Regions from separate parts of the Pradoshia sp. genome, predicted to be linked through region 3. Evidence: riboswitches for the same ligand, from Rfam matches in the RefSeq annotation. Region 3 holds a riboswitch; each other region holds the start of a gene.
The links. Region 3 has a riboswitch for cobalamin ahead of ACI35L_RS06740 (ribonucleoside-diphosphate reductase subunit alpha). Riboswitches for the same ligand answer to the same signal wherever they lie in the genome.
Positions count from the first base shown of each region.

Region 1: another riboswitch for cobalamin. It lies ahead of ACI35L_RS10640 (anaerobic ribonucleoside triphosphate reductase); the one in region 3 lies ahead of ACI35L_RS06740 (ribonucleoside-diphosphate reductase subunit alpha).
Region 2: another riboswitch for cobalamin. It lies ahead of ACI35L_RS14820 (FecCD family ABC transporter permease); the one in region 3 lies ahead of ACI35L_RS06740 (ribonucleoside-diphosphate reductase subunit alpha).

Region 1 covers NZ_JBJEFJ010000112.1:25,204-28,485, forward strand. Annotated here, with positions in the region: gene ACI35L_RS10640 (anaerobic ribonucleoside triphosphate reductase) at 1-1,707, opposite strand, end outside; cobalamin riboswitch at 1,836-2,016, opposite strand; gene ACI35L_RS10645 (DEAD/DEAH box helicase) at 2,109-3,282, opposite strand, start outside.
Region 2 covers NZ_JBJEFJ010000168.1:25,384-28,665, forward strand. Annotated here, with positions in the region: gene ACI35L_RS14810 (tetraprenyl-beta-curcumene synthase family protein) at 1-204, shown strand, start outside; gene ACI35L_RS14815 (LLM class flavin-dependent oxidoreductase) at 246-1,262, shown strand; cobalamin riboswitch at 1,311-1,446, shown strand; gene ACI35L_RS14820 (FecCD family ABC transporter permease) at 1,582-2,652, shown strand; gene ACI35L_RS14825 (ABC transporter ATP-binding protein) at 2,646-3,282, shown strand, end outside.
Region 3 covers NZ_JBJEFJ010000067.1:45,167-48,448, reverse strand. Annotated here, with positions in the region: gene metE (5-methyltetrahydropteroyltriglutamate--homocysteine S-methyltransferase) at 1-1,066, shown strand, start outside; cobalamin riboswitch at 1,219-1,420, shown strand; gene ACI35L_RS06740 (ribonucleoside-diphosphate reductase subunit alpha) at 1,583-3,282, shown strand, end outside.

The sequences.
Region 1 (3,282 bases), on a different contig from region 3:
AACTGGATGGTTAATAGAACCATAACCGATTTTGTAATGAGCCATCGCACGAATAATTTGGTCGAGTGCCTTCAAATTATTCTTAGGGTCCCCGTCAATTTCCACATAGGTGATATGTCCGCCATTACAGTAAGCATGGAATGGCGCTTCCTTACGGATCTTATCGAGTGACTTGATTGGAAAATGGACTGGAATATGGAATGAATTTGTGTAATATTCACGGTCTGTAATATCTTTTATACTGCCGAATTCAAGACGGTCTTTCTTCACGAATTTTCCGCTAAGTCCCTCTGCTGGCGTTGCAATTAAGGAATAATTCAAATCATAGGTCTCTGCTGCCTTATCCGCCTTCTCCCTCATGAAGCGGATAATATCAAGGGCAAGCTCGTAGGATTCTTCACTTTCACCATGATGGAAACCAGTCAAGGCTTTCACACATTCTGCAAGCCCGATGAATCCGAACGCGAGTGAACCTTGTTTCAGGATTTCCTTAAGCTGATCATCCTCGTTTAATTCTTCTGCTCCTTTCCAAACTCCTTGTGTATACAGGAATGGGAAGTGACGCACTTGTTTCGCAGCTTGGTATAGATAACGCTCATAAAGCTGAACTATGGCAAGATCGCACATGTCATCTAGTCGACGATAGAAATCCTCTAGCGTATTGGACAGGAGCGCCAGCTTAACTAAGTTAATGGATGTGAAGGAAAGATTGCCACGCCCAATACTGTTCTCAACACCATGTCTATTGCCCATCACCCTTGTACGGCATCCCATATAGGCTACCTCTGATTCATGTGTGCCATCATAATATTGCTTATTAAACGGGCTGTCAATGAAGCTGAAATTCGGGAATAAACGTTCAGCAGTCGTTTCCAGGGCCAATAAGTAAAGGTCATAGTTAGGGTCATTCTCATTGAAGTTAACCCCTTCCTTCACTTTAAAGATTTGAATTGGGAAGATTGGTGTTTCCCCATTGCCAAGCCCGGCTTTTGTTGCCAGCAAAAGATTTTTAATAAGCATCCGCCCTTCTTTCGTTGTATCTGTTCCATAGTTCACAGACACAAACGGCACCTGTCCGCCCCCGCGTGAATGCATGGAATTGCAATTATGTACGAAGGCTTCACAAGCTTGATATACGGTATTCTCCGTTTCCTCCCAAGCGATTTGCTCTATCGTTTCTTTGCTCCAATCACTTGGATAGGCTTCTAAGCGCTTTACATGCTTCTCATAGGTTTTACGGACAAATGGAGCAAGATCAGCATCAAACATCGGGAATGACTGACCGCCATGCTGCATATTTTGGTTTGCTTGCAATATGATAGAGGCCAGCGCCATTGCACTTGATATATCCTTAGGCGGACGCATGCTTCCATGACCGGTGTCAAATCCCTTCGTAAGCATTTGTCCAAGCGGAATTTGACAGCAGGTTGTTGTCCCGGTCGGCATAAAATCCAAATCATGCGGATAAAGCAAATTAGCTTCAATTGCCTTTTTTACTTCCTCAGATAATAGGTTTTCTCTCGCAAAAAAGCGTGCAGACTCACTGGCGAATTTCCCCATCTGCCCCATTGGAGTAGACGCATTCATATTTGCATTCTCATTGACTAATTCAGGATTCGTCAAATGAACAATTTCATTAAATGAGCTCAATAATTCCTCAACAGACTGAGTTTCCGCCAACGTTTTTTCTATACACACCTTACTCATATCAATACGCCTCCCAAATAAAAAATCCCATCACCTCTATCTTCAGGCAATGGGATTGGATTTGCATAAAAATGAATATACTCTTCATTTGCTGCTACTATCCACCTTCATTGCTCCCGATAAAGGCAAAACGATTGCTCGATAAGGCAGGTCTCCTGACTCATGCTTCCCTTTACTCTAAGCCCTTCCCATGAAGTCTCTTCACAGTGGATTACTTATTTCATCAGCATTCACAGTTGCGGGTACAGTTCCGGATTTTAACCGAATTCCCTATTAAGCCATAAATGGCGCCTTAACTGCACTTTAATCAATATCTTGTATTTGTGTTTTTATTCACAAACTATATCTTGTATATAAGATTATATAACTATCTAAAGAAAATAGCAAAGGACATATTTTTCCTAACCACGTGGTAATTGTTGCAGGATATAGTTGATGGTTTCCTCCGAGTCGAGTCTGACCGCTACATAAGGCGGATCAACATTTCTATTCGCTTCAATCGGGATGCCCAGCCATAAGAAACGGCGATCAATACAGATCATGCTGAATGGAGGTCCCTCCTGTATATGAAGATCCGGGTCTAAATAAGGATGCTCCTCTTTTGAATAGAGAGCTAATTTCGCACGAGCTGGTCTTGTGGTCAGTGCTTGTGCAAGCTCCTTCGATAAAATACAGCGATTAGGAAGCGATAGAATAATTTGACTCTGAGCCTCTTTTACATCATTCAGCACATCATCTAGTTTGCGGGCATACATCCATTTAAGCTTTGGATGAGGATGCTTGATCCATTTTCCAATTTGGTCCATCCCGACCGTCTTATTGTGCTGAAGCTGGAAATCAATGAATTGATGCAAGGTTTTATATCTCGGAATCGTATTCTTCAAGAAATTCACATCACTGACATGAATAAGCTTGCCTTTTGTCCTTGTGATTGCCACATTCAATAGACGCTCACTCTCTTTACCCGTTAAGAGCATACCAGCTCTTCTCTCTGGATACGAGTCGACCGTATCAAAGATCATCAGTTCCCTCTCGCTCCCCTGGAAACGATGCACAGTTGCGGCCATAAACGCACCTGCCCCATACTGCTCCGGATAAAAGTCTTGAAGAAGCTTCTCCATCAAGATGGCTTGAGCCCTGTATGGTGTCACATACCCGATTGATTTGCTTCCGCCCTGGTAGGCTTCATGAAGCAGCTGCAGAGAAAGCAGGGCATGCATGATATTCATCCTTGACCCTGAGGTGCCCCCGCTAAAACAATGCTCACCAGTAAAGCTCGCATCTAACAGAATGGAAGCCGCTTGTTCGAACGGCGCCCGGGCCACAATCTCTTCCCGGCTCTTCTGCACGCTTGGATGATCTCCGACAAGGGAATTATATAAATATTGATTCGTAAAAGCAGATATATCCGGATGCATCCTTCTTTGTTCCTTCAAGAGGAATAGATGTGGATGCAATACGCCGCCGCTCGCAATATCAGCGACACCAGCACGGTGGAATATATCCTCCCGCAGCCATGTATCAACAAGCTGCCCCCTTGATGCTGCAATCGGCGGCAGCTGTTTGAAATCTCCG
Region 2 (3,282 bases), on a different contig from region 3:
GACATCGAAAAGATTCCGGATGAACATTTTCATAAGATGGTGAATCAAGGATTGGTGGGCATTTATCTTGCTGATGGCAAAGTGGCCAAGCAGAAGGATGTCAAAGCACATGTTCATAAATTATTAAAACAAGGGGGATTTCGCTCCTATTTCTTTTATTGGAATTGTAAAATGTACTATGCCATGAGAAAAGTGTCGAAGTGAACAGGGTGAAGAACAATCCTTAAGGGAGGCTATCTATACCGATGTTAAAGCTCAGTGTTTTGGATCAATCACCACGGGCAGCTGGAGAACCGACAGAAAAGGCATTAAGCAATACAGTAGAGCTGGCAAGACTTGCTGATGAATTAGGCTATTCCCGCTTTTGGGTTTCGGAGCACCATGACAGCCTGGGGCTTGCAGGCTCCTCTCCTGAGATCTTAGCTGCATGGATAGCTGCACAGACAAAGCGTATTCGAGTTGGAACTGGCGGTGTAATGCTACCGCATTACAGCGCTTATAAGGTTGCAGAGAATTTCCGAGTGCTGTCTGGGCTTGCGCCTGGGCGAATAGACCTTGGTGTGGGACGAGCGCCCGGCGGCATGCCGAGGGCGACGAGGGCTTTGCAGGATGGACGTCCAATTCCGAGCAAGGATCGTTTTCCCGATCAAGTGGATGAACTATACTGGTATTTGCATGACCGTCTCCCGGATTCTCATCCGTATTATGGATTGACGGCTACCCCTGTCATTGGGGAGCATCCAGAGCTTTGGATGCTGGGCTCCAGTTCATCAAGCGCTGCTCTTGCTGCCTATAAAGGTCTTCCGTATAATTTTGCGTTATTTATTAACAGCGAATTTGCGGAAGAGAATATGCAGCATTATTTGAATCAATTCCAAGCATCTGAAACACTGTCACGTCCAGAAGGCATGGTCACGGTTTTTGCCGTATGTGCTCAAACGGACGAGGAGGCCGAGTATTTGGCTGGCTCGCTTGATCTATCCATGCTTTGGCTGGCTCAGGGGATTATGAGGGAAGGGACGCCTCATCCGGATGAGATTCTAGATCAGAGCTTTTCCATCTATGAACGGGAACGGATTATGTATAATCGGCGCCGTATGATTATTGGCTCTCCTCAGACAATCGGCAGGCATCTGGCCGAGCTTAGTGAGCGTTTTCACGTCAATGAAATTATGTTGACCACGATTACACATTCCTTCGAGGCAAAGAAAAAATCCTTTGAATTGATTGCAAAAGAGATAGGGTTGAACTTTCCTGATTAAGAATTGCGTATTGTCCTATGTTCCAGTAAAATGAAGAAAGAATAAAATAGCTGATTATTCCATAAAAGTGCCCTTTTCAAGGGAGAATAGGGAAACCGGTGAGACTCCGGTGCAGCCCCCGCTACTGTAATTGGCGAGTAATGCCGCCATAAGCCAGGAGACCTGCTTTTCATGGTTTTAGCACTTATTTTTCGGAGGGAAAAGTAGGCTTAAAGCATTCACAAGAGCACATGCGTGAATCCTTAGCTCATCCTTTGGGCTGAGGTTTTTTTATTGTCTGGCAATTAACTTACACCAAGGAAATGATGGAGTGGAAAAGATGAGCAGTAGAGAAGGAAAACATGGAGGAGTGCAGATGACTGCCCTTTACGCGGGCAGCATTTTGTTCATGGCGGCCGCGGTCATTTGGGGTCTTCTGAGTGGAAGTGCTGAATTGTCTGTAGGGGAGATTGTCGGCATTCTCCTCAAAAATATAACAGGGTATGAAGGATTCTTTGATGGTCAGAAAAATATCGAGATGATTATTTGGAATATTCGCTTGCCTCGCATTTTGCTGGCGTTATTGGTCGGTAGTGCCCTTGCCCTGGCAGGTGCGGCATTCCAAGGACTTTTGCAAAACCCGCTGGCTGATCCTTATACCATTGGTGTTTCATCAGGGGCCTCGGTTGGAGCGGTGATTGTCTTGTTCTTTCAGGTAGAAATTGCTTTCCTTGGATCCTATACATTGCCGCTAGTGGCAATTATATTCAGTTTCGCCTCTTTGTTTCTGGTCTTTGGAATCACGAAAGCGGCGAGCAGGACATATGCGAATGAAACAATCATTTTATCAGGCATTATCTTGAACTCCTTCATTGGCTCGGTCATATCGCTCATTATTGCTCTATCATCGGGAGACCAAATGCGAGAGGTCTTGAATTGGCTGATGGGCAGTGTGGCTTTAAAAAACTGGGGGCATATTGGTCTATTCTTTCCATTCTTTGCAGTTGGTTCAGCCGTGATTTTGTTCCATTACAGGGAGTTGAATGCACTCGCACTTGGTGATGAAGCAGCTCAATATGGAGGGATGAATGTGAGAAGGAAAAAGCTGACTCTCCTGATCAGCGCTGGACTCCTGACAGGAGCGGCCGTATCAGTATCTGGTGCGATTGGCTTTGTCGGCTTAGTCATCCCGCATCTTGTCCGTTTAGTTACGGGGGCTGACCATAAACACCTCATTCCGCTGTCAATGATGATTGGCGGAGGATATTTGGTTCTTGCCGACATGGTGGCAAGAACCATCGTCAGCCCGCAGGAATTGCCAATTGGCGTGATTACCGCCTTGATAGGGGCGCCTGTGTTTACTTATTTACTCATAAGAGAACGAATAAAAAGAAGGAAAATGGCATGTTAAAAGTATGTAGCGTAAGTGCAGGGTACCGGAAAGAACAGATGGTTCTTAACGATGTTTCTATGCAAGTGAAAAAGGGTGAATTCTATGCTTTATTAGGTCCGAATGGGAGTGGAAAAACCACCTTCATTAAAGCGATTTTGGACCCGAGGCATCTTAGTGTGAGCGGAAAGGTTGAGATTGCCGGGAAAAAGGCGCGTGACTATAGCACTGAGGAGCTGGCTCGGGTGACGGCTGTCTTGAGTCAGGAGCATACTGTGAGTTTGGATTTCACGGTTGAGCAGATTGTTCTGCTTGGGCGGTATCCGTATCAAGGCAGGGGCCTATTTAATACATACAAGAAAGAAGACCATATCATTGTGGAAGAATGCCTTGAGAAAACGAATTGCCTTGCCTTTAAGCATAAATATTTTCAAGATTTAAGCGGAGGGGAAAAGCAGCGTGTATTGCTTGCAAAGGCATTGGCTCAATCACCTAAGCTGCTGTTTTTGGATGAACCGACCAATCATCTTGATATTAAGCATTCGATTGAGCTGCTGGATTTATTGAAGGAGCTGCAGCTTAAGAATGGATTAACGATTGTGGCCATCCTGCATGATTTGAACCTTGCTTCGCTATACGCAGATCGGCTTG
Region 3 (3,282 bases):
ACGATCTTCACCCTATCCTGTTCGCCGAGATATTCAAGCGCAGAAGCTTAACCTGCCGATTTTCCCGACGACAACCATTGGCAGCTTCCCGCAGTCAAAGGAAGTGAAGGAAACGCGTAAGGCTTGGCGAAATAAGATCATTTCCGATGAATCCTATGAAGCGTTTATTGCACGTGAGACCGAGCGGTGGATTCGCATACAAGAGGATTTGGAACTTGATGTGCTTGTGCACGGAGAGTTTGAACGGACAGATATGGTTGAATATTTCGGAGAGAAGCTTGATGGCTTTGCCTTGAGTGAAAAGGCATGGGTGGTCTCTTATGGGTCTCGCTGCGTGAAGCCGCCTATCATTTATGGAGACGTGAAGTGGCTTGAGCCGATGACCTTGAAGGAGACGGCTGCTGCGCAAGCGATGACCGAGAAGCCGGTGAAGGGAATGCTGACTGGTCCTGTGACTATCTTAAACTGGTCCTTTGTCCGAGATGATATCCCGCGCAAGGATGTTGCTAATCAGCTTGCCCTTGCCCTTCGTAAGGAAATCGACTGCCTTGAGCAAGCCGGAATTACCATTATTCAGGTGGACGAACCGGCTTTAAGAGAAGGACTGCCCCTTCGAATGGTGGATTGGCAGGAATACCTGACATGGGCAATCCCATCCTTCCGCCTTGCAACATCAGGTGTCCAAGATGAAACGCAAATCCATACACATATGTGCTACTGTGATTTCCATGATTTTGTGAAGCCGATTGAAGCGCTCGATGTTGATGTAATCTCCATTGAGACATCAAGAAGCCATGGTGAATTCATTCAATCTTTACAGCATACGCCCTATGAAAAGGGAATCGGATTAGGGGTGTATGATATTCATAGCCCGCGTATTCCATCTACAGAGGAAATGCTTGAAATTATGCAGGATAGCCTCGAGGTGCTTGAACTAAGTCAATTCTGGGTTAATCCTGATTGCGGGCTGAAGACAAGGAGGGAGGAGGAAACGGTTGCCTCGCTCCGCCATATGGTCAGTGCTGCCAAGCAATTGAGAAGCTTTATTAAGATGAGACAATATTAACCGATAATAAGGACGCTCCCTGTACTTTTTCGTGTACAGTGGGTGTCTTTTTTCTTGGGTAGGAAAAATTAATTCCTTGTAATAGGGACCGATATTCGATATGATAGAAACACCATATATGGTCGATTATTTAACGATGAAATCAATATATAGTATTAGCTAGGGAATAAGATGCGTATAGACGCTTAATAGGGAAATCGATGAGAGTTCGATACTGCCCCCGCAACTGTAAGTGCTGACGAACTAAACATAGTCCACTGTATCGGGTTGTCTCCTTTTGGAGGTGATGATACGGGAAGGGTTTGGTGAGGGTGACGCACAAGTCAGGAGACCTGTCTTATTTTTTGAATTTCAATTTTCTCCGGGGAGTGAGGAAGGAAATGATGGCATTTGAGGGCTCATATTCGATATATGTGCTGTTCCTTGTTATCTTTTCACCCGCTCTACTCATAGAGCGGGTTATTTTTTTGCCTTCGGAGATAATTTCATAGATAAAGGGAGATGGATGCATTGATTATGGAACGGTTAAGGAAGACGGAAAGATTGATTGAAGAGACCGCCCAGGAGTATAAGCTGAATATCGATGAGCTGATGGAGATGATGGCCCGCGGCAAGGAGTCTGAGGCAATTGAGACAGCTCTTCATTATGCGCTCAATAAGATTGCGATGGATGCACCTGACTGGACGTTCCTCGCAGCCCGGCTTTATTTGCAAAAGCTGTATGCGGAGGCAGCGGAGAACCGCGGGTATAAGGAGGACCTTAAATACGGCTCCTTCTCTGAGTTGGTTCAGACGCTTGTCGAGAAGGGCATTTATTCAGCGGAGCTTACTCAGGCCTATTCGAGAAGTGAATTGGACGAGGCAGCAGCGGAAATCATGCCTGAAAGGGATTATATCTTCAACTACATAGGCTTGTTCTTGCTTGCGGACCGTTATTTAGCAAGAGATCATGAGCGCCGTCTCTATGAATTGCCGCAGGAGCGTTTCTTGGTGATTGCCCTGCAATTGATGAAAAATGAAAAGCCTGACGTTCGAATGAGCCTTGTCAAAGAAGCTTATTGGGCACTCAGTCATTTGTACATGACCGTTGCGACACCAACGCTTGCGAATGCCGGCAAGAGCTTTGGCCAGCTGTCCTCCTGCTTCATTGACACAGTTGAGGATTCTTTAGACGGCATTTATTTGAACAACTGGGATACAGCCCGTCTGTCAAAGGATGGCGGCGGTGTCGGCATCTATTACGGCAAGCTTCGGGCGCTAGGCTCTGATATTAAGAAATTCAAGGGCAACTCCTCCGGGGTCGTGCCATGGATTCGCCTAATCAATGATACGGCGGTCAGTGTCGACCAGCTCGGGCAAAGGCAGGGCGCAATTGCTGTTTACTTGGATGTATTCCATAAAGACATCATGAATGGGTTCCTTGATTTGAAAACGAATAATGGGGATGAGCGCCGCAAAGCTCATGACATATTCACAGGGGTATGTATTCCCGATTTATTCATGGAGCAGCTTGAAAAGGTGGACGAGAACGGGCGCAGCATCGGGGAATGGCACACATTCTGCCCGCATGAGGTAAAGAGCATCATGGGCTGGAAGGACGAGAACGGCAATCTGCTTGGCCTTGAGGACTTCTATGATGAGAACGATGAGAAATACTTTACGGAGAAGTATATGGAAGCCGTTAATCATCCGCTCCTTCCGCGCAGAACGTATCGTGCAATGGATATTATGGCACGCGTGATGATCTCCCAGCTGGAGACAGGCACACCGTATATTTTCTACCGTGATGAAGTTAATCGCCAGAATCCGAACAAGCATGTGAACGGGAAAGGCCGTACATCTATTTATTGCAGCAATCTATGTACAGAAATTGCGCAAAATATGTCGGCAACAACGATTGTGAAGGAATATGAGGATGAGGAAGGGAATTTGGTCATCGTCCGTAAGCCTGGTGATTTCGTTGTTTGTAATCTATCCTCTATCAACCTGGCAAAGGCGGTTCCAGCCAATGTACTGGAGCGCTTGATTCGTATTCAGGTCCGGATGCTGGATAATGTCATTGACTTGAATACTATCAGTGTCGGACAGGCAGAGAAAACGAATAAGAAGTACCGGGCGATAGGGCTTGGTACATTCGGGTGGCATCATCTATTAGCCTTAGAGGGCATTTATTGGGAATCAGAGGAGGCTGTCGACTTTGCTGACCGTCTGTATGA